Regions from separate parts of the Herminiimonas arsenitoxidans genome, predicted to be linked through region 2. Evidence: predicted binding sites of a transcription regulator. Region 2 holds the regulator's gene; the other holds the start of a gene.
The links. Region 2 encodes LexA, which represses DNA repair genes until DNA is damaged. Its sites were predicted from a motif close to ACTGTATNNNNATACAGT; they were not measured.
Positions count from the first base shown of each region.

Region 1: a site for LexA is predicted at 9,919-9,936, ahead of imuA (translesion DNA synthesis-associated protein ImuA). Genes of this name have one in related genera too.

Region 1 is NZ_LT671418.1:393,950-409,753, forward strand. Features, by position in the region: gene BQ6873_RS01840 (formate dehydrogenase subunit alpha) at 1-1,664, shown strand, start outside; gene fdh3B (formate dehydrogenase FDH3 subunit beta) at 1,730-2,359, shown strand; gene BQ6873_RS01850 (hypothetical protein) at 2,356-2,583, shown strand; gene BQ6873_RS01855 (formate dehydrogenase subunit gamma) at 2,606-3,757, shown strand; gene BQ6873_RS01860 (hypothetical protein) at 3,770-4,096, shown strand; gene BQ6873_RS01865 (formate dehydrogenase accessory sulfurtransferase FdhD) at 4,336-5,181, shown strand; gene BQ6873_RS01870 (ABC transporter permease) at 5,290-5,994, shown strand; gene BQ6873_RS01875 (energy-coupling factor ABC transporter ATP-binding protein) at 5,994-6,668, shown strand; gene BQ6873_RS01880 (sensor histidine kinase) at 6,697-7,302, opposite strand; gene BQ6873_RS01885 (tetratricopeptide repeat protein) at 7,305-8,933, opposite strand; gene imuA (translesion DNA synthesis-associated protein ImuA) at 9,082-9,861, opposite strand; gene BQ6873_RS01895 (hypothetical protein) at 9,993-10,664, opposite strand; gene BQ6873_RS01900 (MlaD family protein) at 10,661-11,641, opposite strand; gene BQ6873_RS01905 (MlaE family ABC transporter permease) at 11,669-12,484, opposite strand; gene BQ6873_RS01910 (fused MFS/spermidine synthase) at 12,620-13,435, shown strand; gene BQ6873_RS18195 (hypothetical protein) at 13,774-13,938, shown strand; gene BQ6873_RS01915 (GH36-type glycosyl hydrolase domain-containing protein) at 13,931-15,804, shown strand, end outside.
Region 2 is NZ_LT671418.1:1,164,313-1,180,116, forward strand. Features, by position in the region: gene BQ6873_RS05445 (pyridoxal phosphate-dependent aminotransferase) at 5-1,228, opposite strand; gene BQ6873_RS17995 (hypothetical protein) at 1,271-1,504, shown strand; gene BQ6873_RS05450 (Mth938-like domain-containing protein) at 1,491-1,865, shown strand; gene BQ6873_RS05455 (peroxiredoxin) at 2,137-2,631, shown strand; gene BQ6873_RS05460 (PhoH family protein) at 2,846-4,507, shown strand; gene BQ6873_RS05465 (inorganic phosphate transporter) at 4,582-5,589, opposite strand; gene BQ6873_RS18220 (hypothetical protein) at 5,506-5,685, shown strand; gene BQ6873_RS05470 (DUF47 domain-containing protein) at 5,718-6,344, opposite strand; gene BQ6873_RS05475 (replicative DNA helicase) at 6,445-7,830, opposite strand; gene rplI (50S ribosomal protein L9) at 7,941-8,393, opposite strand; gene rpsR (30S ribosomal protein S18) at 8,419-8,703, opposite strand; gene priB (primosomal replication protein N) at 8,719-9,012, opposite strand; gene rpsF (30S ribosomal protein S6) at 9,037-9,405, opposite strand; gene lexA (transcriptional repressor LexA) at 9,679-10,341, shown strand; gene BQ6873_RS05505 (RNA methyltransferase) at 10,370-11,134, opposite strand; gene BQ6873_RS05510 (inositol monophosphatase family protein) at 11,266-12,060, shown strand; gene BQ6873_RS05515 (winged helix-turn-helix transcriptional regulator) at 12,142-12,543, opposite strand; gene BQ6873_RS05520 (DMT family transporter) at 12,649-12,966, shown strand; gene BQ6873_RS05525 (DEAD/DEAH box helicase) at 13,211-14,554, shown strand; gene mutS (DNA mismatch repair protein MutS) at 14,738-15,804, shown strand, end outside.

The sequences.
Region 1 (15,804 bases), 770 kb from region 2:
TCTGGGGCGTTGACTACGAATGGGTCAAAAAACAATACGTCTCGCAAGAGATGATGGAAAAATCCGGCACTACAGTCTCGCGCTGGGTGGATGCGGTTCTCGAGAAAAGCGAGAACATAGATCAAGATAATACGGTCAAGGCCATGTTGTTCTGGGGTCATGCACCGAACTCGCAGACGCGTGGTCTTGATATGAAGAAGGCATTCGACAAACTCGATCTGTTGGTCGTCGTTGATCCTTATCCATCGGCAACAGCCGCCATGGCCGCGATGAAAGTCGATGGTCAGGAATTGAATCCGAATCGCGCAGTGTATTTGCTGCCAGCGGCCACACAGTTCGAAACATCAGGATCAGTCACCGCATCGAATCGTTCTATTCAATGGCGTGAAAAAGTCATCGAGCCATTGTTCGAATCGCGTACCGATCACATGATCATGTATCAACTGGCGCAAAAGCTTGGTTTTGGCAAAGAGCTGGTTGCCAAGATCAAACTGGTACCAGGCAAAGGCGGCATGATGGAGCCGGAACCAGAGTCGATGCTGGAAGAAATCAACCGCGGCACATGGACCATCGGTTATACCGGTCAATCACCTATGCGCTTGAAAGCGCACATGCGCAACATGAATCTGTTCGATGTCAAAACCTTGCGCTGCAAAGGCGGCAAGGATGCAGAAACAGGTTACGACATGACTGGCGATTATTTCGGTTTGCCGTGGCCTTGCTACGGTACGCCGGAATTGAAGCATCCGGGTACACCGAATCTATATGACACTTCCAAAACCATGATGGACGGTGGTGGTAATTTCCGCGCCAACTTCGGTGTGGAACGAGAAGGTGTCAGCTTGTTGGCGGAAGACGGTTCGCATACCTTGGGCGCAGATATCACGACCGGTTATCCGGAGTTCGATCACATTCTGTTGAAAAAACTCGGCTGGTGGGATGATCTGACCGAAGCGGAGAAAAAGGCTGCAGAAGGCAAGAACTGGAAGACAGATCTTTCCGGCGGTATTCAGCGAGTCACGATGAAGGTGCACGGCGTGCATCCATGGGGTAATGCGAAGGCACGCGCCGTCGTGTGGAACTTCCCGGATGCGGTACCTCTGCATCGCGAACCGATCTATGGCACACGGCCTGACCTGGTTGCCAAATATCCGACGCATGACGACAAAAAGAATTTCTGGCGTATGCCGACTTTGTACAAGTCGCTGCAAGACAAGAATATCGAAGCCAAACTCTACGAGAAATTCCCGATCATTCTTACTTCGGGACGTCTGGTCGAATACGAGGGCGGTGGTGAAGAGACGCGCTCCAATCCTTGGTTGGCCGAGCTGCAGCAAGAGAACTTTGTCGAGATCAATCCAAAAGCGGCGGACGATAGGGGCATACGCAATAACGAGTATGTAATCGTTTCCACGCCGACTGGTGCACGCATCAAGGTCAAGGCCTTGGTAACGGTGCGTGTGGCGGAAGACACGGCTTTCATTCCATTCCATTTCTCCGGCTGGTGGCAGGGCAAGGACATGATCGATTCCTATCCGGAAGGAGCACATCCGATTGTGCGTGGTGAGGCAGTCAACACCGCGACGACGTATGGCTACGACTCGGTGACGATGATGCAGGAAACCAAAACCACCATTTGCAATATTGAAAAAGCACCGGCATAGCGTTGTATCTGACGAAAACGGATAAGTACATACGTAACGGATACAAGAGCTAAGGAGAGATCAAAATGGCACGAATGAAATTCATCTGCGATGCAGAACGTTGTATCGAATGTAATGGCTGCGTGACTGCGTGCAAGAACGAGAACGAAGTGCCGTGGGGCGTCAATCGCCGCCGCGTGGTGACGATAAATGATGGCGTAATTGGGCAGGAAAAATCGATTTCGGTCGCATGTATGCATTGCTCCGATGCGCCATGCATGGCGGTTTGCCCGGTCGATTGCTTCTATCGCACAGAAGAAGGTGTGGTTTTGCATGACAAGGACATTTGCATCGGTTGCGGTTACTGCTCCTATGCTTGCCCATTCGGTGCGCCGCAATTCCCATCCAACGGCGCATTCGGCCTGCGCGGGAAAATGGATAAATGTACTTTCTGCGCCGGCGGTCCGGAAGCTAACGGCTCCAAGGCAGAGTTCGAAAAGTATGGGCGCAATCGTTTGGCTGAAGGCAAGTTGCCAGCGTGTGCAGAAATGTGTTCGACCAAAGCTTTGCTGGGCGGCGATGGTGATGTGATTGCAGATATTTTCCGTGCACGTGTCATGCGGCGCGGCAAAGGTAGCGAAGTCTGGGGTTGGGGCACTGCCTACGGCAAGTCGCATAATCCGGACGCCAAAGCACCGACAGGAGGTAAATCATGATGCGCGCACTGTTTATCTCATTAATGGCATTGGCCTTGTTCGGTTGCGCTGAGAAAAGCCAATCGCAAGCGGATGCGCGTGTATCAGGCGACATGCCGCCGTGGGATGGCGCGAAGGGCGATCCATTTGTCGTCAAAGGCTGGACGCCTGGTAATAAAACCGAGTGGGAAACGCAAATGCGAACCCGTGCTCAATCGCAGAACGAGTACGTGAAAATCAATTGATGCATCCGCGAGGGGAATTATCATGAATACATGGTTCGCCAAACTCGCCGTCGGCTTATCGCTCATGGTGGCGACAGCCGGGGTTGCATTGGCACAGACGAATGAGCCAGCCGCGGCAAGCAAGGCAGCGGCATCACCGCCTGCGACGCAAAGCATGTCGAATATCGAGTCAGACGATATTCTTTACATGAAACAGAATCAGGCTGAGCGTACGCAAGTTCAGCCCGGCAATCTGGCTCCGGTGTATCGCCAGATCAAAGAAGGTGGTGAAAATTATTCCAGCTTACCAGCATTGGAAGCGGGCGTTCTGATCCAGCCACAAATGAAATTTCCCGGTCAGGCACGCGCTACAACAGCGGGTGAGGCATGGCGTCTATATCGCAATGGCCCTTTAACAACCTACGGCGGCTGGCTCATCATCGTTGCAGTACTAGGGATCGTGGCTTTTTATTTCTCGATCGGTACGATCAAGCTGAAAGAAAAGCGTACAGGTCGTTTGATCGAGCGCTTTACATCGATTGAGCGCCTGACGCACTGGACTGTAGCGATCAGTTTTCTGACGCTGGCATTGACCGGCTTGGTCATGCTGTTCGGGAAATATGTGGTGCTGCCGGTATTTGGGCATAGCGTATTCGGCTGGCTCGCATACATCTGCAAGAACGTACACAACTTCATAGGGCCGGTTTTCACTGTGTCGCTGATCTTGATGTTCGCGATCTTTGTCAAAGATAATTTCCCGGCTAAAGCAGATTGGAAATGGCTGATCAAGCTTGGTGGCGCACGAGGTCATGCCAGCGCAGGTCGTTTTAACGCCGGTGAAAAATTGTGGTTCTGGGGAGGCGTGGTTTTCCTCGGCTTGATCGTGAGCGCATCCGGCTTTGTGCTGGATATGCTGGTGCCGGGGATACTGTACACACGCGGCAATATGCAGATCGCAAACGTGATCCATCTGGTTGCTGCCGTATTGATATTCAGTGCATCGCTGGCGCATATCTATATCGGTACCTTGGGTATGGAAGGCGCGTATGAAGCAATGGCTACCGGCTATGTTGATGACGCTTGGGCCAAAGAGCATCACGACCTCTGGTACGACGATATTGAAAAAGGCAAAGTGCCAAGAGTGCGTACCCAAGAAGGCGCTGAAAAAACCGGCACACCGATCAAGGCTGTCTAAGGAGATATGCAGATGAAAAAGATACTGATGGCATTGCTCGGCATCATGGTCATGGGTGCCGCTTCAGCCAAATTGCCACCCTTGAGCGATGAAGCCAAAGCCAAGGCTGCCGAAGCCAAAGCCAAGACAGCCTGGAGCGACAAGGTCGCTGCGTATCAGTTGTGCGAATCACAAGATCGTGTGGCTGCAGCTTATTTCAAAAGAACGGGCAAGCCGAAGCCTACTATTGCCGTTCCGCCATGTACTAATCCTGGACCGTATGTCGCCTTGGTGGCGGCAACGACGACAGTGGGCGTAGCCGATGCGAAACCAGTGCCTGCTGCCGGTGCCAAAAAGTAATCCTCACATTTCCTGCCAAATCAGCACCTCAAGCTAGGCAAGCGTTATCAGGTCTATGAACCTGATAGCGCGCATGCCGCTATAATCTCGCGTGTACTATCGAAATATTGAATCTTGCTTAGGCATTATTCAATGTTTTGTGCGCTACCACGCATCATGCTTAGCATGATTCTGATAACTGAGTCCGATATGAACAGTGGCATTTGCCAGCCCTGTTCAAAATGAATTGTCCGTTGCCCATGTCGTATCGCCCTGAATTTACCAGCACGCCAGTCAAACTGACGTATGACGTTAATGCCGTCAATGAAACCGCACAGACTTCGGCTGTAGCGATTCCGGCTGAGCGTCCGCTGACGGTGTATGTCGATGGTCGTGAACTGATTACCTTGATGACCTTGGGCGCTGCGCCGGAAATGCTGACGCTCGGTTATTTGCGTAACCAACGCCTGGTGGAGTCGATTGAAGAGATTGTCTCGGTGCATGTGGATTGGGATCAGCATGCGGTGTCGGTCACGACGCGTGATGGCATTGCCAATATCGAAGAACGTACAGCAAAACGGGTCGTCACCACCGGTTGTGGGCAAGGCACGATGTTCGGCGGTTTGATGGATGAGGTCGACACCATCGTCTTGCCGACAGATGCCAGACTCAAACAATCCACGCTTTATAAAATCGTCAACACGATCCGTACGCAGGATTCTGTCTATGCCAAGGCAGGATCAGTGCATGGTTGTGGACTGTTTTCATCCGAAGGCGATCTGCAATACTTCATCGAAGACGTCGGTCGTCACAATGCAGTCGATTCCATCGCCGGCATCATGTGGCTGGAAAATATCAGTGGTGCTGACAAAGTGTTTTACACCACAGGTCGCCTGACTTCCGAGATGGTGATTAAAGGTGCGCAGATGGGCATGCCGTTCTTGATCTCGCGCTCCGGCACGACACAAATGGGTCATCTGGTGGCGGAAAAGGTCAATATGACCTTGCTGGCACGCTGTACCGGCAAACACTTTTTGCTCGTGACGGGCAAGGAACGCATGGTTTATGAGCCGGAGTTGCTCGATTCCTCACTGCGCGTTGCGTAACCTCTCTATCAACCACTCAGCGTATTCTTTCGGCAGCACTTCCTGAGTACGTTAAAATTGCGGCTACAAAAATGAATAGCCGACGCCTCAGTCGCAATCTACTTCCTCATGTCTTTACTTGACGCTACTCGCGATGCATTCGGTTTGCTCTTTTCGGGCGATGCCGTGCTGTGGCGTATTATCTGGATATCACTCAAAACATCCATCGTTGGCCTGCTGATCGCAACGCCGATTGCAGTGCTGCTCGGCTATTTGATCGCAACGCGTGAGTTCATCGGCCGTCGCATTGTGATCTGGATTGCGCAAGCAGCCTTGTCGCTGCCGACGGTGTTGATCGGTTTATTGCTGTATCTGATGCTGTCGCGGCAAGGTCCACTTGGTTCGCTACAATGGTTATTCACTCAAACCAGCATCATCTTCGGGCAAGTCCTGATTGTCTTGCCGGTTCTGATTGCCTTTACCTTATCGGCAGTACAAGCAGCTGACCCGCGTCTGGCAGAGACAGCAATCGTGCATGGCGCATCCAAATGGCGTGTCATGCTGACGGTGTTACATGAAGTCCGCTTCGGCGTGATGGCGGCCGTGATCAATGGTTTTGGTCGTGTGATTTCCGAAGTTGGCTGCGCGATGATGGTCGGCGGGAATATTGCAGGCGAGACGCGCACGATTACGACAGCGATTGCTCTGGAAACCAGCAAGGGTGAATTTGCACAAGGGATTGCGCTGGGTATCGTTCTGATTGCGTTCGCCTTGTTGATCAATGCCGCGATGATGTTGTTGCAAGGTGATGCCCGTCCAGCGAGGAATATGTGATGGATGCACTTTTATCGATACAACGTTTGCAAAAGAACTTCCATCAGCGTCGTTTGCTGGATATCGAAAATCTGTCGATTGCACAATCGCAAGCGTATGTGCTGACCGGTTCCAACGGTTCAGGAAAAAGCACCTTGATGCGCATATTGGCTGGGCTGGAATCGGCTGATACGGCGGATGTGCGATTTCAGGGAGTCACAGCTAGCCTGTCACCGTATCCGCGCGTGATGCGCGATGCCATCGTCTATGTGCATCAGCATCCTGTAATGTTTTCCACCAGCGTTGCCGAGAATATCGGTTACGGCCTGTTCGTGCGTGGTATACCGAAAAACATCATTGCCGAAAAAGTAGAAGAAGCCATCGTCTGGGCTGGCATTACGCATTTGCGCAAGAACGTACCGAACTTCTTGTCTGGCGGTGAAAAGCAACGCGTTGCATTAGCGCGTGCCCGCGTCCTGTCGCCGAAATTATTGCTGCTGGACGAACCGACTGCGAATCTGGATGGATCTGCGCGTGAACAGGTGATTGCTTTGATTCCGACGCTGGTACGCGAAGGTAGCAGTGTGATCATGGCGTGTCATGATAGGGACTTGATTGCATTGCCTGGTGTGCAGCGCCTGAAGATCCGCGATGGCAAGCTTGAACTGCGGCAAGCACACTTACACGAAGAGTAAGGTTTTCCCCGGTAATACGCCTACGTACTTAAGGTAGCCGCAAGGTAAAAAGTGCGCCGCCATTTAACGGCGTACTCAATTGCACACTGCCTTGGCGATTTTCATTGCGATGCGCTTTTGCAATCGCGTCACACAATGCCATGCCGAGTCCGGTCGATGGCTTTTCTTCCGCAGCATCCAATCCGGTTCCATCATCCTGAACTGTGAAGACGATTTCTTCATCTACTTTCTTGCATCCGACGACTATGTTGGTGCGCGCAAAGCGTGTGGCGTTTTGTAATGCTGCATCCAATGCCAGAGCAACCAAATGTTCGTCAAAGAAAGCAATGGCAGGCATATCATCGGTATTGATGGTGATGTCTAGTTTTGATGGTGTCGCTATGCGGTCGCGTAGCAAACCGTTGAGAAAATCATCCGGACTGACGGCTTCTATGCGTGTAGTCAAACCTTGTGTGGACGCTTTGTACAAGGTGAGAAAGCCAATCATCTTTTCACGTAATGCGACACAACTTGCGTGTGCTTGCCTGGCTTTGTCTTGATCGAGATCATCAACTAAAGCCGATAGTTCACCTTCCAATGCACCCAAAGCATTTTTCAAGTCATGTACAACGATGGCGGTGAGTTGTTGATCCATACTTATGCCTCGACGCTGGCTTTAACCAGTGTTTCGCGCAGGAAGCGATACATCTTGGCGACGCGTTCGCTATTTGGCATCAATACATCCAGCTGTGCCAGATAGGCATTCACGCGTTCTACGTAGTTGCGATCCAGACCTTTTTGGCTCATCCACAGTAGATGTAGTTGCGCGGCGGCGAGCAATACGCCGGTATTGTCCGGTGTCGCGGTCAAGGCTTCTTCCAACTTGGTCAGTGATTCGTCGAACTGGCCGGCACGCATTAATTGCGTTGCCTGATCAACGATCAAGGCGCCTTCGCTGATGGCTTCATCAACGATTTTTTCAATCAAGGCTTCGTTGCCGGTATCTTGCAAAACGCGACGCGCGTAGGCGACCAGACGTGTATTTTCATGATCAGCCTTGATGGCTTTGGCCATGATGCGTGCGCCTTCTTCATTGAGGCCAATAGAGAAGGCGGCCTTTGCCAGTGCCAATGTATTGGTATCAGGACGTATGCCATCAGCCATTTCTTTGGCTGATTCAAATGCTGCCTTGGCAGAGTCGATATCGCCAAGGCGAGCGAATGCCTGTGCGGCAATAGTCGCTTGTCGGGCGGAAAAATGTGCGTCGTCCTGGTGATCTTTAGCCGCGTTGCTTAATACAGAGAGTGCATTGGCCGCTTCGCCGATATCGACATGCACTTGCGCCAGCGACAGGGCATCGGATGCTTGTGCCGTGAGCGAGCCGCGTGTGTGGGTCAATGCCTTGTCAAACGCGGTGCGTGCCTGTTCCAGATTGCCGACACGATATGCGGCATCACCCATCAGGCGGCTGCGTCGTGCGGATGGAATCACGTCATACGATTTGTTGAAAGCATCAAGAACAGCTTCTTCGTTACCTTGTGCTTCAGCGATTTGTGCGAGCAGATCGTAGGCGTCGATGAATTTGGCATTGACGTCCAAGACGTCTTGCACAATTTTCTTGGCTTCATCGAGTTTGCCAGCGGCTTGATCGCATCGTGCCAGCCCAAGTTTGGCCCACACCAGATCGCTGCGTAAACCGAGTGCCTTGAGATAAGTGACGCGGGCATCGTTGATATTGCCTAATTCGAGTGCAGAGCTGGCTTGGATTTTCAGGATATCTACTATCCACTTCGGCTCGACTTTTAAAACTTTGTCGCATTCAGCGATGGCGCCAGTCAGATCTTTCATCTGCAAGCGATCAGTGATCGGCTTCAAGGCGTTTTGCCTATCGAGCAAACGTTCGATGCGATCCGCAATCTTGCCGCCGGTGAGCGGTTTGACCATGTAAGCATCCGGCTGAAATTCTGCTGCGCTGGCCACGCTGTCATAGCTGCTTTCTGCCGTGATCATGAAAAACATGGCAGTCGGCGATAGCAGTTTTTGCGAACGCAAGAATTCCAGCATCTGCTGGCCGTTGGTTTCTTTATTGAGGTTGTAATCGCAAATGATTACATCGTAGTTGGTAGAACGGATGTATTTGATTGCATCGTTAGGCGTGGCGGCCTGATCGACTTGCTCAATACCTAATTGTCCTAATTGGGTGCGAATGTTTTGTCGCATTGTCGACATGTCGTCTACGACTAGTGCGCGCAATTTGGCAAGACGGCTATTGAGAATAGTGGCCATTATGGTGCGGAAAATAAGGATTTCCCATCATACGGCTATGTTTCTAGAGTTGCCACAAGAGAATGCTCTTCTTGCAAGTATCTGATGGTATTGCGCGATAGCGCTAATGTGCTGACTCGCCTCCCATGGTGGGAGGCGAGTTGTACGCTTATACCGGTAGTGTTGCGCGGTGTCGGGCAGCTGTAGCGGCAAGAGCAGAATGCGCTACGGTATAGGATGGCGTCGTGAAAACAGGTGAGCTTAGTGAGCGTGCTGCAGCTGGTGTACTCACTTTGGATGATGCCGCAAGTGGCAGCATCATAGGCTTGCTGTGTACCGGCCCGCGACGTTTGATGATTTCGACAGACATGCGGCCGTCAGTCGCAGGCTGGCATAGCATGCGCAATGGAGCAGGAGATGATTGGCTTTGGTCGGATAAAGGGCGAAACACAAAGGTCAAGCCATCATTGCTGGCAGCTAGCAGTTGCAGGCGGCGTAAATGGTCCGGTCTCGCTTCCGGCAACCAGCACAGCAGTGCACCGAAATCCACGCTTTGCATAGCCTGTTCGACAGCCCAGATTCTATCCATGGGTTTGTCAGCTTTGATCAGGATGACATTCGAGAGATCGATGCCCAGATCAGCCAGTGACGCGGCAGAGGGAATATGTGGTGGCGCCAGCAGAATCACGGTTTTGCCAGCTTGCGTGAGCTGCCTCAAGGCAGGTGCCAGCACAAGCAATTCACCGACATCCGGGCGTGGCATCAGCAACTCAATCAAAACGGAGGAAGGCCAGCAACCATTCGGCAATTCCTGATCCAGTGCGCGATAGCCGGATGGGATAGGTTTGGCGCGACGCGTTTCATTGCGGTCGTCGTGCCAGAGTGCCTCGGGCAATGAAGCGAAAATGGACTGTGCTGAAGCGGGAAGAGCGGATGCCAGTGCGACCATAAAACCTCCAAATACTGATTGGGATAAGGCGTCAGCGAGTCGACGCATTACCAATATACTGTATATGCATACAGTATAAAAGGTTTTTTTGAGAATTCAGCTATTTGTAGCCAGATTGAAACTGGCTGGGATTATTTGTCCGTTCCTTGAACTAGTGCCATACGCCTGCGCAGCCGTTCCGCTTCAACACTATCTCCAGCTTGCTGCGCACGCATGGCTTGTATGCCCAGCCAAGCCAGCAAAGGACGACGCCATCCCTGAGCGGATGCGGTATCTACTGCCAGTGTCAGTACGGCCGGTGTGGCACGGTTGGTGCGGAACAATACGCCGGCCGCGACCAGACGGGAAAGTGGGTCATCTATGCTTTGCAAAGCAACTGCAGCGGCTGTATCTGATGTTGCGCCGGCTACTGCGCGATGCTGCGATGGCAGTGATGCGACATCCTGAGGTTGTATGCGTCCGGTCAGATAATCGGCATAGGCACGTTCCGATACTGGGGCATCCTGCCGCAATTTTTCGAAGCCGCTGCATTCTTCCAGCACCAGGCTGGCTACGCGACTGGCGCAACGCGTGAGTTCTACGCGCGCGAGTAGATCGATGCGGCCGGTGCGTGCTACTTCATTGCGGGCGTAAGCAAATTCCTGCTCTTCAGCGCGTGTATTGCCTGCCAGATAGGCGTTGGTAGCCAGATCGGTCGCGCTCTTGGCATTCATTTGCCAGTCAGGTAGAGGTGTTCCGGCGCAGGCTGCCAACAGTCCGACGAGACTGGCAGCTAGCAGCGTATTTAAAAGGCGAGATGTCATGGCAGGGTCAACTCCGTGTCGCGTGCAAATGGCCATTTGCGATTGATCTCGTTGACCAGTTGTTCAACCTTGCGCAAGCTGCGATCAACTTCTGCGCGCAGCGAGCCGAGGTCGTTGGTTGCCGATTTGGCGTTGCCGCTGATGACTTGCGCGTCGTTTAATACTGCATCGACCTTTTTCAAGCTGGCTCTGGCTTCACCCAACATGGCATTGAGCTGGACGATGGTGGCCTGGCTGTTGCCGTCTTTGCCGAATACCTGATTGTCGGTCTTGAGCAGCAAGCCATCGACCTTGGCCAAGACAGCGTTGGCGCGATCCAGCGTCGCCACCATTTTTTGAGCATCTTTTTCGTTGCCGAACAGTGCGCCCAAGGCACCGTTAGGGCCGTTGAGTTTTGCTGTCATGCCTTGCAAATTCGTCAGGCTGGCATTGAGTGCCGAGTCGGCTGAAGTGAGATTGTTGATGTTTTCAATCAATTGCTTGGCAGAGGAAACCAGGATCGGGATTTCCGCCGAAACATCGCCGACCAGCAAGGTGCGTTCGGCTCCGGCTTCCAGCGGTGGATCGGTTGGAACGCCGGTGTAAGCACGTATGCGTGTGCTGCCGACGATGGCGCGCTCCATCGTAAAGACGCTGGATGTACGTAACCAGTGCGCGTCTTTCTTGGCGACAGCGACTATCATGCGTGCCTTGCCATCTTTACCTAATTCAATACGGCTGACACGTCCTACAGGGAAGCCGGAAAACGTCAGGTCCATGCCCACCGACACGCCTTCAGAATCGTCCGCCAGCAGCACCAGTTCTTGCGTGGCTTCGAATGCGCCTCTGGCATACATCAAGTAAGCCGCTGAGCTGCAAATCAACACAATCAGGAAGATGAGCAGGATGGCTGCCTTGAACTCCAGATTGCTGGGCGCGAGGCCGGGCAGCTGCGTTTTTGGCGGTGGCGGAATGGATGAGTCTGGTTGTTCTTGCATGGCAATCAGGCGCAGTCGCTATAAGAGTTAATAATAATTGCCCATCAGGGAAGCAATCTCAATCAGCAAAATGACGAAGAACAGGCGAACCATGGCAGCCAGCTCATTGGCCGCCTTCGAACGGCTGTGTAGCGATGTTTGGGATGTATCGTAAAGCGAGGAAGCCATCGGGATCAAGGACACGGCCAGACTGAAGAACAAGGTCTTGAGCATGAAAATCATCGACACCGCAGGATTGAAAATCTGGCCAACGACGCGCGTATAACCGGCCAGTGCCCATTGCGTGAAGCCATAAACGGAAAGATAAGCCAGGATCAAGGTCAGCACGCAGCTTACTGCTGCCAGCATCCAGACGGAAAATATGCCTGCTACGGCACGGGGGAAGAATTCTCTGCGTATCGGATCGATACCTTGACGTTGCAACGCGTGCAAATCGCCGCGTGCGCGCATTTCTGCCAGCTCTACGCCATCCGGCAATGTGCGTCGCAGTGCGATAAACAAGGCCGCTGACAGTGGAATGAGTTCCAGCACTAATACGCGGACGACCATCTCCAACGCATATTTTGACAGGCCATAACTCAGTGCGGTAACGACTACGATGCGTATCAGGATGACGCTGGCCAGCGCAGACAAGACGGAAAACCAGATCAGATTTGCCGTGGTGCCCAATACGATTTGATAGGCGATGGCATGACGATTCTCACGTTTGTACGTGGTGGGGGACAAGGCCAGAGACAGCACTACGACGCCAAACAGTACTATGCGCCAGCCACCCAGCAGCCAGCGCAAGGTGGCACCGCCCATCTGTAGCAGTGTATCTGGAAGGGATACTTTTGCAGTCATGCGAGCATGGTAGCAGTGAATCGGCCTGTCATTTCATTGTCCGGAAGGAAAGTTGCAGTTCAGATGTAGAGGAAATTGCAGATATAAAGTGAGCGAACTGATTTGAATAAGACCGTTTGCACGGCATAGCGTACTTTGACTTCATTGCAGGATCGCTCCACACTGGAGCTCTTGTACTTTACCGCATTGCCTATGAACTTCTTTACGCCGGATCGCCTGGAAAAAATCAAGGCGCTTGTCCATGGAGATAAGCCTTTCATCTTCGACGATGGCGATATCCGCACTTTGCATTTTGATGAACGTGTCGTGCAAAGCGCCATGCGACTATCGGCTCCGGATGAATTGGTGATTCCCTATACGCAAGCGATGACGGGATTTTTACTATTCAATCCTGCTCCTATACATATTCTGGTTATCGGTTTGGGTGGTGGCTCATTGGTCAAATATTGCTACCGACATTTACCATCGGCACGGATGACTGTGCTGGAGTCGAACGCAGATGTGATTGCCTTGCGTGACAAGTTCATGATTCCAGCAGACGACGAGCGCTTGCAAGTACTGCACAAGGATGCGGCTTTGTATTTGAAGGAGATGGCGGCAGATTCAGTCGATGTGATTTTGCTGGATGGCTTTGATGCAAATGGCGCATCGACAGAATTATGTTCTTTCACCTTTCTTCAAGATTGCCAACGCGTTCTGCACAATCAAGGTGCGTTGGTGATGAATATGGCTGATGACGGTGACACGATCACGTCCATGTTGACGCAAGGGCAGATATTGTTTGGTGGTCGTCATATATGGTGGCTTAAGACCAAGGACGGTAACAGTCATATCGCAGTAGCCGTCAAAACAGGTGAAGATAATTCTAATGATGCACTGTTGCGAGAGCAGGCTGTAAGCATGTGCGAGAAATTTGCACTTGATCTGGTTTATCCAAAAAGTATCGAATAAAGAATAAGACCGCCATCGATTGCAAATAATGCCGGCATTTTTTACATGCCACGCACTATGCCAGGTATTTCATGGCTTTTTATGGTGCAACACCGATTAGTTCTTTTGTGCGTGGTAATCTCTTCTACAAGATATTCTTCATAGTCTTTCATTAAGTCTATTGTTTTCCTGCGGTGAGAGGATCAACATATAGCGAGGCGTGCTGCAGTACTCGTTTGCCTCTTCAATCTTGCTGCATGTCATAAAGTTGGGAACTCTTGTTCGTTCTGCATCTCCAACTGAGCAAAATATGGACCACCATGTCAATCTAAAAACCGCACTAGCGGGGAGGAAGAAATATGGTCAGTACTACTTATGCGCATGCAGATTTCCCATGCGGGATTCGTTTTTCTTTTATCAATAAAGTCCAGTTTGCTCAAGACAATACACACGGCCATCGTGTGAATCTGTCTGTTATCTCGGAGAATTTTTCCCGTGAGCAAAGTGAGGCCGATCTTGTTTAAGAAATTTTTCCGTCAAGATCAGCATTTTTCATTTACAGAAGATGCATCAAGTTCTTCTGATGAACCTATACGCGTAGAAATATTCAGCGCCGAGCGTTTAGAGGCGCATGCAGCGCATCTTGCTTCAATTCAAAAAATAGGTGCGGCGCCGAGTCGCGTCAATCTCTCCATCGCTGCACGTGAAAATGGCAAGGTGCTGGTTGCTGCGCATGCGGCTATAGAGCAGGCTACTGCTGAGCGTAGAGCGATTACTTCTGCCGCCGAGTGGTTACTCGATAACTTGCACGTGGTGGAAGAGAGCGTAGTCGGTGTAGAAGAGAATTTGCCGCGTCGTCTGTACAAGGCACTACCCAAATTATCCAGCGGTGATCATGCTGGCCATCCAAGAATTTATGGTTTGTGTTGGGAGTTCGCGGCACATACGGATAATCATTTCGACGTTGATGTGTTCTTGCGCTTTGTGCGTGCTTATCAAAGTGTGCAACAGTTGACGATGGCAGAGCTATGGGCCTTGCCTATTATCATGCGCGCTGTCTTGCTGGAACATTTGCGTCGTGTTGCAGTACGCGTCGTGAAGGCACAGGCTGCACGTCAGGCTGCGGATGACTTTGCAAATGAGCTGATTGCGATTGCGCAGAAAATGCCGGAGAACGAACAGCCGGGTATCGTCTTACCACCGGGACGTTTGTTACAACCGTTTGTCGTGCAGCTAGTGCAACGCTTGCGCTATCAGCAACCTGGATTTACACCGCTGCTTGATGCTTTGGGTGCTCGTCTTGTTGATCAAGGTCCGACGATAGACGATATTGTGTTGAGTGAGCATACAACGCAAGTCGCATCCAATCAGACGATACGCAACATCATCACTAGCATGCGCACGATTTCTGCCTACGATTGGCGCGTCTTTTTTGAATCGGTGAGTCTGGTCGAACAGAAATTACTGACCCTACCGAATTATGCTGAACTGGATTTTTTGACGCGAGATCGCTATCGCAAGATCATTCAGCAAATCGCATTGAATGCGCGCTATTCAGAACAACAGATCGCTGATGCGTTGGTACGAAAAATAGAATTCCATCGCAGCCAAATGTCACACGATGACATTGTTGCTGATGAGCGTGCGCTTGATCCTGGGCATTATCTGCTGGGCGGTGGCAGAACCGATCTGGAAGCAGAGCTGGGTTATCAGCCACATTTTTCACAAAAACTCAGACGACATTACATCGCCCATGCCAGCTTGTATTACCCACTGACGATACTGCCGGTAGCGCTGATTATTCTGGCATTCCCTTTATGGACTACGCATGGAAAAGGGATACATACGCTTGCATTAACGATCCTGATTGTTGCAGGCCTTTTCCCCGCGATTGATATTGCAATCACGCTCGTTAATAAAATATTGATGCGCCTATTCTGGCCGCGCCATTTACCGCGGCTGGAGTTGGTCGATATCTCGGAGAACGTACGCACTTTCGTCGCTGTGCCTGTGATGTTGACCAACGAAGAAGGCATAGAGGAAGAGCTGCAGCAGCTGGAGACGCATTATCTTGCCAATCCGGATGGCGAAGTTTATTTCACCTTGTTGTCCGATTGGGCCGATGCCAAGCATGAGCACATGCCACAGGATTTGCCTTTGCTGGAAAAGGCACGACGTGGCATTGCAGAGCTGAATGCGCGTTATGGACCGAGCAAGACTGATCAAGTACGTTTCTATATCCTGCATCGCCGTCGTTTGTGGAATGAGGCGGAAGGCAAGTGGATGGGTTGGGAACGCAAGCGCGGCAAGCTGCATGAATTCAACCGATTACTACGCAATGCGCTCGATACCTCGTTCTTACTGGATGAGATTCCTGTGCCGCATAACGT
Region 2 (15,804 bases):
GGGATCAACCCAGCCGCTTGCGATAACCTTCGAGGAAGTGTGCAATACGTCCGATCGCAAGCGTCAGATCGTCAGAATTTGGCAAGAATACTACCCTGAAATGATCTGTCGTCGGGCAATTGAAGCCCGTACCTTGGACAATCAGCACGCTTTCTTCTGCCAGTAACTGATAGGCAAAATCCTGATCATCCTTGATCGGATACATCTTAGGATCAAGTTTAGGGAACATGTACAGCGCCGATTTTGGCTTGACGCAAGTCACACCAGGAATCTCGGTCAACAGCTTGTGCGCCAGATCGCGCTGTTTCAGCAAGCGTCCGCCAGGACCGACCAAATCGTTGATGCTTTGGTAACCGCCCAACGCGGTTTGAATTGCATACTGCCCCGGTGCGTTTGCGCACAAACGCATCGATGCCAGCATGTTCAAACCTTCGATGTAATCCTTGGCATGACGCTTCTCGCCCGAGACCACCATCCAGCCGGCACGATAGCCGCAGGAACGATAATTTTTCGACAAACCGTTGAACGTGATGAACAACAAATCGTCCGCCAATGAAGCGAGCGAAGTATGTACCTCGCCATCGTACAAAACCTTGTCGTAAATCTCGTCGGCAAAAACAATCAGTTGATGCTGGCGTGCGAGTTCCACGATCTGCTGCAGCAACTCAACCGGATACAAAGCGCCGGTAGGATTGTTTGGATTGATGACAACAATTGCCTTGGTATTCGAATTGATTTTTTTCTTGATATCTTCGATATCAGGGAACCAGCCTGCCTGCTCATCGCACACATAATGCACAGGCGTGCCGCCGGACAGACTGACCGCCGCCGTCCATAAAGGATAATCAGGTGATGGCACCAATACTTCATCGCCGGTATTGAGCAGCGCGTTCATGCTCATGACGATCAATTCCGATGCGCCGTTGCCGAGATAAATGTCGTCTATTGTGACGCCCGTGATGTTCTTTTGCTGCGTGTAATGCATGATCGCCTTGCGCGGCGCGAACATGCCTTTTGAATCGGTGTAACCCGATGCATTCGACATATTGCGTATCATGTCCTGCACGATTTCATCTGGCGCATCAAAACCAAAGACGGCAAGGTTGCCTATGTTCAGCTTGATGATCTTGTGACCGTCTTCTTCCATTTGCCGCGCTTTTTCCAGCACAGGGCCGCGAATATCGTAGCAAACATCATCCAGTTTTTTCGATTTTTGAATCGGTCGCACAGCTACTGTTCCTTGTGATTTTCAGAACTTGTTGAGGTTCTAATGGGAACGCATGTCCTTGAAAGCATCGACCAAACTTCGGTGATCGAAGGGCAAGCGCAAATGACGGTGGCATTGTTGCACCGCGAAAGAGATCCATTTTGCCGAAAGCGATCGATTTTATCAATCGATAAAGGCTGGTTTAAAGCTGAAAACGTTACAATAAGCGCTCTTTATCTTCCATTTATCGGAAATCCGCGCCCGCACTCCGATCACGACCATCATGAAGCTTCATAACACCGCCACCCAGCAATACCAGACTGTTACTGCCTATGATGAAAATGGCATTGAAATCAATTTAATCCCATTCGACTACAGCCTGGTTGTTCTACCGGAAATTGCGCCTGCAGCATGGCCTGTCGCCTCCTTCGATACATTGACGGCCGAGAATTTTGAACAGATCAACGCCATTGCTCCGGATGTTGTCATTCTCGGTACTGGCGCACGCCAACGCTTCGTCCATCCGCGCTTGACGGCATCGCTGACAGCACGCCGCATCGGCGTTGAGTGTATGGATAACCAAGCTGCATGCCGCACCTACAATATCTTGATGGCAGAGGGTCGCAAAGTTGCTCTGGCATTGATATTTGAAGCGTAACGCTTATCTGCCAGCACTTTCCATCGTGTTGCTGAACCAACACTAAAAATTATTGTCTTTTCAATAGTGCTCAATCAACAATGAGCGCTATGCAGCAAGACGGTGGAAATAAAAATACAAGTTTTCCATTTATTGCTTGAAGGATAAAAACTCGTCCCCATCTGTACGTTCGGCCGCATTGCACATGCGCACGCTGAATTGGTAACGAATCGATCGTAGATCACACCGCTGCGCCTGCAGCGCGACACTATCGGCAGAGAAAGTGAGATAAATGGATCAAGATATCCCCGTGGAAGAACGCCCTTCTGCACTCAACAAAATCGTTCCGGATTTTTCCGCTGCGATGACCGGCGATCAAACGTTTCAACTTGCTGATTACAAAGGTAAAAAAGTCGTTCTGTACTTTTATCCCAAGGACAATACGCCAGGCTGCACCACTGAAGGGATTCAATTCCGTGACTTGCATCCACAGTTTCAGCAAGCCAACACAGAAGTCTTCGGTATCAGCCGCGACAGCATCCGCTCGCATGAAGGCTTCAAGGCAAAACTGGCCTTGCCGTTCGAACTGATTTCTGACCCTGACGAAACGCTGTGCACCATGTTCAATGTCATGAAGATGAAAAATATGTATGGCAAGAAAGTACGCGGCGTAGAACGCTCAACTTTTATTATTGACGAGTCAGGTAAATTGGTGAAAGAATGGCGTGGAGTGAAAGTGCCTGGACACATCGATGAAGTACTGGAGTTTGTGAAGGCTCTTGCTTAGGTTTGCAGAACCCATTGAATTCAAAAGAATTTTTCTCGAAGAAAGCCGTTTGCGGATTAGGCCATGCGCCTTCCCAAACGGCTTTTTTACTTTTTAATTTGCATGCTTGTCTCTCATCCACTTTTTTCTCGGCTTTCCAACCCCGATTTTTCGTGTCTGCACTACCGTTAGTACCTGTTGTAAATGTTCTCAAACTTTCTAGATCGAGGTCCTGATGCCACTGCCCAAACTACCGACCAAGCCTGCCGCGTTGCTGTCACCGCAAGACTATCCCAAGGCTGATAAGGACAAGATTGTCAAATCGTTGACACTGATTGAACCGGTAGCACGCAAGACCCCCGAGCCGGCGCCAGCCATCGTCCGCGCGAAAATCGCCGACAAGACGCCATCCGAGAAACCACGCTCGTCCTCTGCACAAACCGTTGCGCTGGCACCCAAGTCTGGTGCACGCCGCCCAGTGGACAAGTCAGGCCCGACCAAATTATTCGTACTCGACACCAATGTCTTGATGCACGATCCGACTTCGCTGTTCCGCTTTGAGGAGCACGATGTTTATCTGCCGATGATGACATTGGAAGAACTGGACGACCACAAGAAAGGTATGTCCGAAGTTGCCCGTAGCGCACGTCAGGTTTCGCGTTCGCTGGATGCGCTGGTCAGCGGCATTGAAGAAAATGCCATTGATGACGGTATTCCATTGTCGAAGCTCGGCAACAAGGATGCCAAAGGCCGCCTGTTCTTCCAGACCAAGCTGCAAAACGTCACGCTGCCTGAAGGCCTGCCTATGGGCAAAGCCGACAACCAGATCCTTGGCGTGGTGCGCGCACTGGAAGCACAATATCCGGGCCGTTCCATCGTACTGGTGTCGAAAGACATCAATATGCGCATCAAGGCACGCGCCATGGGCTTGCCGGCGGAAGAGTATTTCAACGATCACGTATTGGAAGATACTGATCTGCTCTACTCCGGCATCATGCAGTTGCCTGATGACTTCTGGGTCAAGCATGCGAAAGGCATGGAGTCGTGGCAAGAAAACAAGCACGGCACCGGCTATACCTTCTACCGCTTGAGCGGCCCGGTCGTACCGTCGATGCTGGTCAATCAGTTCGTCTACATGGAACCGCAAAATGGCGAAGCGTCGTTCTACGGCCAGGTAAGACAAATCAACGGCAAGACCGCCGTCCTCCAAACGCTGCGTGATTATGCTCACAACAAAAACAGCGTATGGGGTGTCACTGCACGCAATCGCGAGCAGAACTTCGCACTGAATCTGTTGATGGATCCGGAATGTGATTTCGTCACACTGCTCGGTCAAGCCGGTACTGGTAAAACCTTGCTGGCACTTGCTGCTGGCCTGGCGCAGGTACTGGAAACCAAGCTCTATAGCGAAATCATCGTTACGCGCGTAACCGTTCCAGTCGGCGAAGACATTGGATTCCTGCCTGGTACAGAAGAAGAGAAGATGTCGCCGTGGATGGGCGCATTCGACGATAACCTTGAAGTGTTGAACAAGTCCGACAGCGATGCCGGTGAATGGGGTCGTGCCGCAACGCAAGACCTGATTCGTTCACGCATCAAGATCAAGTCGCTCAACTTCATGCGTGGCCGTACCTTCGTCAACAAGTTCCTGATCATCGATGAAGCGCAAAACTTGACGCCTAAGCAAATGAAAACCTTGGTCACCCGTGCAGGTCCGGGCACCAAGATCATCTGCCTCGGTAACATCGCGCAGATCGATACGCCTTACCTGACCGAAGGCTCCAGCGGTTTGACTTATGTGGTTGACCGCTTCAAAGGTTGGGGACACAGCGGTCACGTCACGCTGGCACGCGGCGAACGCTCACGTCTGGCAGATCACGCGAGCGAAGTGTTGTAACAACTCTGGTTCGCCAGAAACAAAAAAGCCTGCTGAATTCAGCAGGCTTTTTTTATTGCGGATGCATTACTGCATCACAAAATCATCGTCCCAACCCACCATGCAATTGCCGCCATAAACGCTGCAGCAGGAATGGTGAATATCCACGCCCAAACGATATTGCCGGCAACACCCCAACGCACAGCAGACATCTTGCGTGATGCGCCAACGCCGACAATCGCACCGGTAATGGTATGCGTGGTCGATACTGGCACACCCAAGGCAGTTGCCAGGAACAAGGTGATCGCACCACCGGTTTCAGCACAGAAACCGCCGACAGGCTTCAGCTTGGTGATTTTCTGTCCCATCGTTTTGACGATACGCCAGCCACCGAACAAAGTACCCAGACTGATCGCGGTGTAGCAGCTGATGATGACCCACCATGGCAGCGGATCGGCTGCGGTCGATACACCTGCAGCAATCAGCAACATCCAGATGATCCCCATGGTCTTCTGTGCATCGTTACCGCCGTGCCCCAAACTGTACATTGCGGCAGAAAACAGTTGCAGCCGTCTAAACCAACGATCTACATTGCGCGGCGTCGATCTGACGAACAACCACGATACCAACACCATCATCAAGGAACCGAACAGGAAACCGAGCAAAGGTGACAACACGATAAAGGCGATGATTTTAATCAAGCCGGAAGAAATCAATGCGTCGGTACCAGCCTTGGCCACTGCTGCGCCAACCAAACCACCGATCAATGCATGCGACGAAGACGACGGCAAGCCGAAATACCAGGTCACCACGTTCCAGACTATCGCACCAACCAATGCGCCGAATACGACGTAGTGATCAATCACAATAGGATCAATCGTACCCGTACCTATCGTCATCGCCACTTTGAGGTGGAAAACACCGATTGCGATAAAGTTGAAAAACGCCGCCATCATCACGGCGGTTTGCGGTTTCAATACGCCGGTTGATACCACCGTCGCAATTGCGTTTGCCGCGTCATGAAAGCCATTCATGAAATCGAATATCAAAGCCAATATGATCAAAAAGGCCAGGACATAAAGGCTCATGTGGAGAGTTTGCATGGATATTTATTCTTTGTTCAATCTGCGTATGTCACCGACAACTACATCAGCAACCGCGAAACTTACAAGACAGCCTTGCACGTCATCAAAAAATAACGGCAAGGCACACCAACGTTACGCTCAATGAATCAAGCGTTCTCGACGATGATGCCTTCGATGATATTGGCGACGTCTTCACAACGATCCGTGACAGTTTCCAGCAATTCGTAAATCGCCTTGAGCTTGATCAGATTGCGTACATCCGGTTCTTCGCGGAACAGCTTGGACATCGCAGCACGCATCACGTGATCGGCATCCGATTCCAGACGATCGATTTCCTGGCAAATAGCCAGAATCTCGCGCGAATTGTCCATGTTGTGCAACAGAGCGACTGCAGCTTTGACCTTTTCGGTACAAGCCAGGCACAACTCAGCCAAACGCTTGGCTTCAGGTGTAATCGCTTTAATGTCGTACAGAGAGATTGTTTGCGCCGCATCTTCGAGCAAATCGAGGATATCGTCCATGCGCGTGATCAGTTGATGGATGTCATCACGATCGAGCGGTGTAATAAAGGTTTTATGCAAAGCATCCAGCGTCGCATGCGTGACCTTGTCTGCCTGCTTCTCGATACCTTCGATCGCATGTACACGAATTTCCAGGTCGTCGAAATTGGTCATCAAGGCAACCATTTCCTTCGCGCCTTTGACGCAAAACTCGGCATGCTCGTTGAAGAGATCGAAAAACTTGCCTTCTTTCGGTAGAAGTCGTCCAAACATAATTACTCTCTTTGAATATGAAAATGTTGAAATACTGTGATTAGCTACAAAGACCAGTGGCCTTTGAAGAGAACTCTAAAATACGCAAACAATCACTACATCAATCCCCTTGATACAGGGCGGCCGAGCCGGTGTAGTTCTCAAATTTGGTGTATTGACCGAGGAAGGTCAGGCGTACGCTGCCGATTGGGCCGTTACGCTGCTTACCGATAATAATTTCCGCGGTACCTTTATCTGGCGAATCAGGGTTATACACTTCATCGCGATAAATAAACAAAATCACGTCGGCATCCTGCTCGATAGCGCCGGATTCACGCAGATCGGACATGACGGGACGTTTGTTCGGACGTTGCTCCAGCGAACGGTTCAACTGCGAGAGCGCAATCACCGGGCAATTCAATTCCTTGGCCAAACCTTTCAAGCTACGCGAGATTTCGGAAATTTCCGTCGCACGGTTTTCGCCTGAAGTATTGGCCGACATCAGTTGCAAGTAATCGATGATGATCAGACCCAGCTTGCCGCATTGACGCGACAGACGACGCGAACGTGCACGCAACTCAATCGAATTCAGCGCTGGTGTTTCATCGATGTACAACTGTGCATCGTTCATCTTTTGAATCGCATGCGTCAGACGTGGCCAATCTTCATCGGCCAGACGACCTGTACGTAAGCGATGTTGATCCAGACGACCAACCGAACCCAGCATACGCATTGCCAACTGTGTGCCGCCCATCTCCATCGAGAAGACCGCAACCGGCAAACCACTTTCGATCGCTACCGTTTCACCGATGTTGATCGAGAACGCGGTTTTACCCATCGAAGGACGACCAGCCACAATGATCAAATCGCCTGGCTGCAAGCCCGATGTCATACGATCCAGATCGGCAAAGCCGGTTGGCACACCAGTGATATCACTGGTGCTGTCGCGGTTATACAGCTCGTCGATACGTTCGACGACTTGCGTCAGCAAAGGCTGGATTTCCTGGAAACCTTGTGCGCCACGCGCGCCCTCTTCCGCAATCGCAAAGATCTTGGATTCGGCTTCATCCAGCATCTGCTTGACTTCCTTGCCTTGCGGATTGAATGCATTACCGGATATCTCATCCGAAACAGTAATCAGTTTGCGCAACACACCGCGGTCACGCACGATCTCGGCATAACGACGGATATTGGCGGCGGACGGCGTATTCTGCGCCAGTGCGTTCAGATAAGTCACGCCACCGACTTCTTCTGCCTTGCCGCTATTGGTCAAGGCCTCGAATACGGTGATCACGTCAGCCGGTCTGGAGTTATTGATCAGCTTGACGATGTGCTGAAAAATGATCCGGTGATCGTAGCGATAGAAATCTTCCTGATTGACGAAATCGGCAATACGATCCCACGCTGCGTTATCCAGCAACAAGCCGCCGAGGACGGATTGCTCAGCTTCTATCGAATGCGGGGGGACGCGAAGGGACTCTAATTGCGGATCGGCACGGGTGTTCATGGCGCGAATTATACCTGTTGCGAGCGGCGGCTTAAGAAAATGGGCAATAAAAAAGCCGGGAAAACCCGGCTTTTTCTAGGCAACGAGTGCCTGAGGTACTTTAATACAACTTAAGCGTGATCGCCGACTACGGTGATCGTCACTTCAACGACTACGTCTGTGTGCAATGCAACTGCAACAACGTGATCGCCAGCGACTTTCAACGGGCCTGTTGGCAAGCGAACTTGTGCTTTTTCAACTGCGAAACCTTGCTTGGTCAACGCTTCAGCGATATCAGCATTGGTAACGGAACCGAACAAACGGCCGTCAACACCCGATTTTTGCGTGATTTGAACGGATTGACCGCTCAATTTTTCGCCTTGTGCTTGCGAAGCTGCCAATTTTTCTGCAGCGATTTTTTCCAGCTCTGCGCGCTTGACTTCGAATTCAGCAACAGCAGCAGTCGTAGCACGACGAGCTTTGCGTTGTGGGATCAGGAAGTTACGTGCGTAGCCGTCTTTTACTTTAACGACTTCACCGAGGTTGCCGAGATTAACGACTTTTTCTAACAGAATGACTTGCATGTTTTTCTCCTATTTCAAGTCGTTATTACGCGTGGTGCAGATCGGTGTACGGCAACAACGCGAGGAAACGTGCGCGTTTGATTGCTGTATCGACTTGACGTTGATAGATTGCTTTGGTGCCGGTCAAGCGTGCTGGCATGATTTTGCCGTTTTCTTGAACGAAATCTTTCAGTGTGTCCACGTCTTTGTAGTCAACTTGTTCTACGTGTGCAGCTGTGAAGCGGCAGAATTTTTTACGCTTGAACAAAGGGTTTTGTTGTTTGCGTTTTTCTTTGAGTTTGCTTTTGTCGAATTTTTTACCGAATGCCATTTTGGGCTCCTGTATCTAAATGTGGGTCTCGAAATCTGTGAGATGGAAAACAAGGCTTTTGCTGTTACGGCTCTTACGTGCCAGAAAACCAGTGAACTGAAATGTCCCGCCTAATTCGGCTTGATTGAATCTGCCTGAAATTTCTCCCGCGGCAATCGCGGCAACTTCAAACTCGACCAATCGTGGAACACCTGCTTCTATCTGTTGCGAACTGTGCAGTAAAACTGCTGACACAATCGGGACACCTGCCGGGGTGTAGCGCAAAATTTCACGCTCGGCGATGGTGGCTACAAACTGAAGTTGATTCACTCTCCTGATACGTCGTTGCAATAATTAGGCAGCAGGTGCCTCGGCGCGATGGCTCTTGGCAGCATCTTCCTTCTGCACAGCCTTCATCATTGGCGATGGCGCTGTTTCAGCCTTCTTCATTTTCACTGTCAGATGACGCAGAACGGCATCGTTGAATTTGAAGCCGGTTTCGATTTCAGCCAGTGTTTCGCCGTCACATTCGATGTTCAGGCAGACGTAGTGGGCTTTAGCCAGTTTTTGGATCAGGTACGCCATTTGACGGCGGCCCCAGTCTTCCACGCGATGAACAACACCACCGCGTGCGGTGACGATGCCTTTGTAGCGTTCGATCATTGCAGGCACTTGCTCGCTTTGATCCGGATGGACGATAAATACGATTTCATAATGACGCATGTAAGCTCCTTTTGGACGGATTGAAGATTGCCCACCTCGGCGTCAAGACGAGTGTGGGAAGAGGAAAACCAGCAATCATACGCGTACGAGCTAGAAAACTCAACGCTTTCAAGCATTTATCGCAACCTTCCGTACCGAATGTGCAGTCATTTCACCCATATTTGAGCAAATCAGCTTGCATTTAGGCATGCACTGTATAAAAATACAGACTGTTTATATGAACAGTCCACGGCAACGTGCCTTCTCACGCGCCATTTCAAGCCAGGCTACGCAATGATCAAACTGACAGCACGCCAAGAGCAAATTCTGAATTTGATACGCGACGCGATCGAAAATACCGGTTTCCCGCCGACACGTGCAGAAATTGCAACAGAACTCGGCTTTCGCTCTGCCAATGCCGCAGAGGAACATTTACAAGCACTGGCACGCAAAGGCGCGATTGAAATTTCGCCCGGCACCTCACGCGGCATACGCTTACGCGATATGGGTAGCAATGGCGCGGAACGTTTCCCCGGCCGACAAATGGCCTTGCCACATCCAGCTTTGATGCAATTGAGTCTGCCGCTGGTCGGACGTGTAGCCGCCGGCTCACCGATTCTGGCGCAAGAGCATATCGAAGCGACCTACGACGTTGATCCCGCGCTGTTTTCGGCTAAACCTGACTTCCTGTTGAAAGTACGCGGCATGTCGATGCGCGATGCGGGAATTCTGGATGGCGACTTATTGGCGGTGAAAAAAATCGATGCTGCGAAAAATGGCCAGATCGTGGTTGCGCGCTTGGGTGATGATGTCACCGTCAAACGCTACAAGAAGTCCGGCTCCTTGATCGAGTTACTGCCGGAAAACCCGGATTTCGAACCGATACGTGTCGATCTGTCGCGCGATGAATTTGCGCTGGAAGGTTTGGCTGTAGGTTTGATGCGTAGCTGGAACTAACACCAGAACTGAAGAAAAAATACCGGATTTATCCGGTATTTTTTTGCTTCGCTAAAATCTGCTTCGCAATCCCGCGCAGGATATTCACTTCTTCCGTTTCCAATTGTGTACGGGCAAACAAACGCTTCAGGCGCGGCATCAACTTCTTCGGATTATTCGCATCCAGAAAATCGATCGCTACCAGCGCCTGCTCCAGATGCGCGTACATACCGTCGATCTGCGTCATGCTCGCAGCCTCGCCCTGAAAACCGATATCCGTCGCTGCACGCGCATCTCCCACCGTCGCCATGCGCGCCTCGTAAGCCAAGACCTGCACGGCTTGCGCCAGATTCAACGATGAATAATCCGGATTCGCTGGAATAGTAATCAAGACATTACACTTTTCAACAATCTCGTTCGGTAAGCCGAAGCGCTCATTGCCAAAAACCACTGCAGCACGCAAAGAAGTCTCTTCAACCAAGCGTGTCGCCAACACACGTGGCGAAATGATAGGCGGTGAAAATTCACGCAGGCGTGCCGTCACTGCCGCCGCATAGTTGCAATCTGTCAACGCTTCTTCAATCGAGCCGACTATGCGCGCCGAGGTCAAGATATCCTGTGCGCCACTGGCAAAAGCCACTGCTTCCTCCTGCATAGCAGCATCAGGAAAGCGCGGATTGACCAGTACCAACTCTGAAAAACCCATGTTTTTGATAGCGCGCGCCGCCGCTCCGATATTGCCGGGGCGACTGGTTTCCACCAGTACAAAACGCAGGCGATTGAAAAGAGGCGTGTCAGTTTGTGGCTGGTTCATTTAAAATAGCGGCATTGCGCGGTAGGAATCATGTCAGAAATGGCAACTCTATACCGCATCGCTCATTAATTTCAATTTAGGTGGATCCACTCGCCCTCAGGCGATGGGACCGCCATTTTAACGGAAACTCTATGCATCCCATGCTTAATACGGCGATCAAGGCTGCTCGCCGCGGCGCTGCCATCATCAATCGTGCATCCTTCGATCTCGACCGCGTCAAAGTCACGGAAAAAAATCCAAACGACTTTGTGACTGAAGTCGATCAAGCTGCCGAGCAAGCGATCATAGAGGTTCTGAAAACCGCTTACCCAGATCACGCCATCCTGGCGGAAGAATCCGGCGCCTCAGCCAATCTGCACGACGAAAACGACAACGTCTGGATCATCGATCCACTCGACGGTACCACCAACTTCATACACGGCTTTCCACAGTACTGCGTTTCTATCGCCCTGCAACAGCGCGGCCAAATCACGCAAGCAGTGGTCTATGACCCAACCCGCAATGACTTGTTCACCGCCACCAAAGGTGCAGGCGCATATCTGAACGAAAAGCGTATCCGCGTTACCAAGCGTGACAAGATTGCTGACGCATTGATCGGCACCGGCTTCCCTTATCGCACTACCGACAATCTTGATGAATACATGAAAATGTTCAAGATCATGACGCAAAGCTGCGCCGGTCTGCGCCGTCCAGGCTCTGCCGCTCTCGATCTGGCTTATGTTGCTTGCGGTCGCCTCGATGGCTTCTTCGAAAAAGGTTTGCAACCGTGGGATATCGCCGCAGGTGCCTTGCTGGTTACCGAAGCTGGCGGCATCGTCGGCACATTCAAAGGTGAAGCAGATTATTTGTACAAAGGCGATGTAATGGCCGGGAATCCAAAAGTGTTCTCGCAACAAGTGAACCTGCTGTCGGAATTTGCACGATAATGTGATGACGAACTTCCAGCAGACCAAGCTGGAAGTTCGTCGAAAGTACTCAGCAAGACAAACAAATCATTTCAACGCATCTCACCTCAATTTGTGCACGATGCGTCCGGTGATGTTCTCATCCTCGGCATCAAAATCTTCCCTTGCCTGCATCAGCTCAGGATAATGCTGATTCGTCCATCTATCCAATGCCACCAAGGTTGTGCTTAAGGACTTGCCCAAAGGGCTGAGTTCATATTCAACATGTGGTGAACTGGTTTCCAGATCGCATCGCGTCACCAAGCCATTACGCTCCAACTCTTTCAAGGTTTGCGTCAGCACTTTCTGCGAAATGCCTTCTATTCTGCGCAGCAATTCGCTATTGCGCATAGGCCCACCATCCAGCGCTGGAAAAATCAGCAATACCCATTTACTCGCAATCAGTTCCAGTACTTTTCTGGACGGGCATGCCGCACTGAAAACGTCGGATCGTACTGCTTCCATGTCAATTTTTTTTGTCGATTCCATGGTTACCAAAAAGTGCGTACTTGTTGCCGAGAAGGTGTCTGCATATTCTAAACATCTGTTCAATTCTTCGTGAGAAAAGCAATGGCGTGGATCTATCTGTTAATCGCAAGTGTAGTGGAAATCATGATGGCCATCGCATTGAAGTATGCGCACGGCTGGACCCGATTGGTGCCCAGCGTCATTGGCATTGCTGCCGCTGCTGCCAGCGTACTTTTCCTGACACTGGCGATGCGCAACTTGCCGGCCGGCACTGCTTATGCCATCTGGACCGGCACGGGCACTGTTGGCGTCGCCATACTCGGTATTTTTCTGTTTCAGGATGCCTTGTCGCCTTTGCGTCTGCTGTGCATAACATTGATCATCAGCGGCACGATAGGCCTGCGCGTGCTCGATGCGTGATGCTCTGCACTGCCAATGGTGAACACTGATGACATTTTGAACATACTTCTGCATCCCCACTGCCTTCATGAAAGCGCTCTCAGGCAGATTTAATCTGCACTGCAGCATTGCCCTGTTATACTCGCCGCACACGGCATACCTCCAGTCACCTTGCCGCTGTCTCGCGATTTCCGCACCCTAATCCCGTTTGCCTGCGACTGGCGCCCTTTGCGGCGACAGGCCGATAATTTTCTATTGAGTATTCATGTCTTTTTCTGACCTCGGCTTAGCCGAAGGAATTGTTCGCGCCGTTACCGAAAGCGGTTATACCAACCCGACCCCGATTCAAGCACAAGCCATCCCTGCTGTTTTGGCTGGCGGCGACTTGCTGGCTGGCGCACAAACCGGCACCGGCAAAACCGCAGGCTTCACGCTGCCAATTTTGCATCGCCTTGCTACCAGCGGCACCCCGCACGCATCAGCTTCTGCCCAACGCCCTATCCGCGCTCTGGTGTTGACACCAACCCGCGAACTGGCAGCACAAGTTGAAGAAAGCGTACGCACCTACGGCAAGTATTTGAATCTGAACTCCGCTGTTATCTTCGGTGGCGTCGGCATCAACCCACAAATCAAAATGCTCAAGCACGGCGTCGATATCCTGGTTGCTACACCAGGTCGCCTGCTGGATCACATGCAACAAGGTACCGTCAACCTGACCAAGGTTGAAATCCTGGTGCTGGACGAAGCCGACCGCATGCTCGACATGGGTTTCATCAAGGATATTCGTCGCGTCCTCGCAGTGTTGCCTAAGAACCGTCAAAACCTGCTGTTCTCCGCTACCTTCTCCAATGAGATTAAAGCGTTGGCAGATGGCTTGTTGAACTCCCCAGCCATGATCGAAGTAGCACGTCGCAATTCGACCGTTGAAGTGATCGAACAAAAAATTCATCCAGTTGACCGCGACAAAAAACATCCTATGCTCGCGCATCTGATCAAGACCAATAACTGGTCACAAGTGCTGGTCTTCACGCGTACAAAACACGGCGCAAACAAGTTGGTCGAACAACTTGAAAAAGACGGCATCAGCGGCATGGCGATTCATGGCAATAAGAGCCAGTCGGCACGCACACGTGCATTGAGCGAATTCAAGGACGGTAGTTTGCAAGTCTTGGTAGCAACCGATATCGCCGCACGCGGTATCGACATCGATCAATTGCCACACGTCGTGAACTACGATTTGCCTAACGTGCCAGAAGATTATGTACATCGCATCGGCCGTACCGGTCGTGCTGGTGCTACCGGCGAAGCAGTGTCACTGGTTTGCGTCGATGAACTGGACATGCTGAAAGATATCGAGAAGCTGATCAAGCGCAAGCTGCCATCGGAAGTGATTCCTGGCTTCGAGCCTGATCTGAACGCGAAACCACAACCGATACAACGTCGTAGCAACGATGTACAAGGTCGTCGCCCACAAGGTCAAGGACGCAATGCCCCGGCAAAATCCGGCAAAGCACCTGCACCAAAACCGAATGGTCCATCGCGTAGTTTTGGTGGCAATTCAACTGCACGTCCGGCAGCACCACACCGCTCAGGCGGCCGCGGCCGCTAAGTCCCAAGGGCTGCAATATTAAATGTTGCAGCCCCTGAGCAAAGACAGCATATCTATTGCATTGCGGTGCCAACAAAATCGATCTCGTCGAATACAATGTCATCTTTACTTTTGTCTTCTCGTGCTCAGTTGCAATAGCTGAACCAAGAAACAAAACGTGCTGAAGAAACTTTGGAATCAACTATGTCGTCGGTAACCGAAAAAACAAACATCCCTCTTCCGAACGAGAAGCACACACCCATGATGCAGCAGTATCTGCGCATCAAGGCTGAACATCCGACCACACTAGTGTTTTATCGGATGGGTGATTTCTACGAATTGTTTTTCGATGATGCGGAAAAAGCATCGCGCCTGCTTGGCATCACACTGACTCAACGCGGCGCATCTAACGGCAATCCGATCAAGATGGCGGGCGTGCCCTTCCACGCAGTGGATCAATACTTATCCAAGCTGGTCAAACTAGGTGAATCGATTGCGATCTGTGAACAGATCGGCGATCCGGCGACCAGCAAAGGTCCCGTCGAACGCAAAGTGATGCGCGTCATCACGCCAGGCACATTGACCGATTCAGATCTACTGCCTGAAAAATCCGAACAACCCTTGCTCGCGCTCTACAGCACGACGCAACGCAAGACTGTCACGATAGGCCTCGCCTGGCTGTCGATGGCAAGCGGCGCATTGAAATTGATGGAGTTTTCCACCGATGCGCAAAATGCAGAAGCACGTCTGAAGCATGAACTGGAACGCATAGCACCTGCCGAAATTTTATTGCCCGGCAGCGTCAACGATCTGTTCAATGAATTTGCTTACGCAAAAAACACCACCATCCCCGACTGGCACTTTGATATTGCGCATGGCACCAAAGCTTTGTACGAGCAACTCAATGTAGGTACATTGACCGGTTTCGGCGCAGAAAATCTAAGCGCTGCCATCGGTGCTGCCGGTGCGCTCTTGCGCTACGCGCAATCGACGCAAGGCAAAGGCTTGCAGCATGTACGTACGCTGACGGTTGAAACAGAAAATGAATTCATCGGTCTCGATGCCGCCACGCGACGTAATCTGGAACTGACAGAAACCATACGCGGTCAGGATGCCAATTCAGCGACGCTGTTCTCCTTGCTCGATCACTGCCGTACCGCGATGGGTTCGCGTCTATTACGTCACTGGCTGCACCACGCACGTCGCGATCAAGCAGTAGCCATGGCACGCCATGCCGCCATCAATGCATTGATGCGTGCAGACGCTTGTAG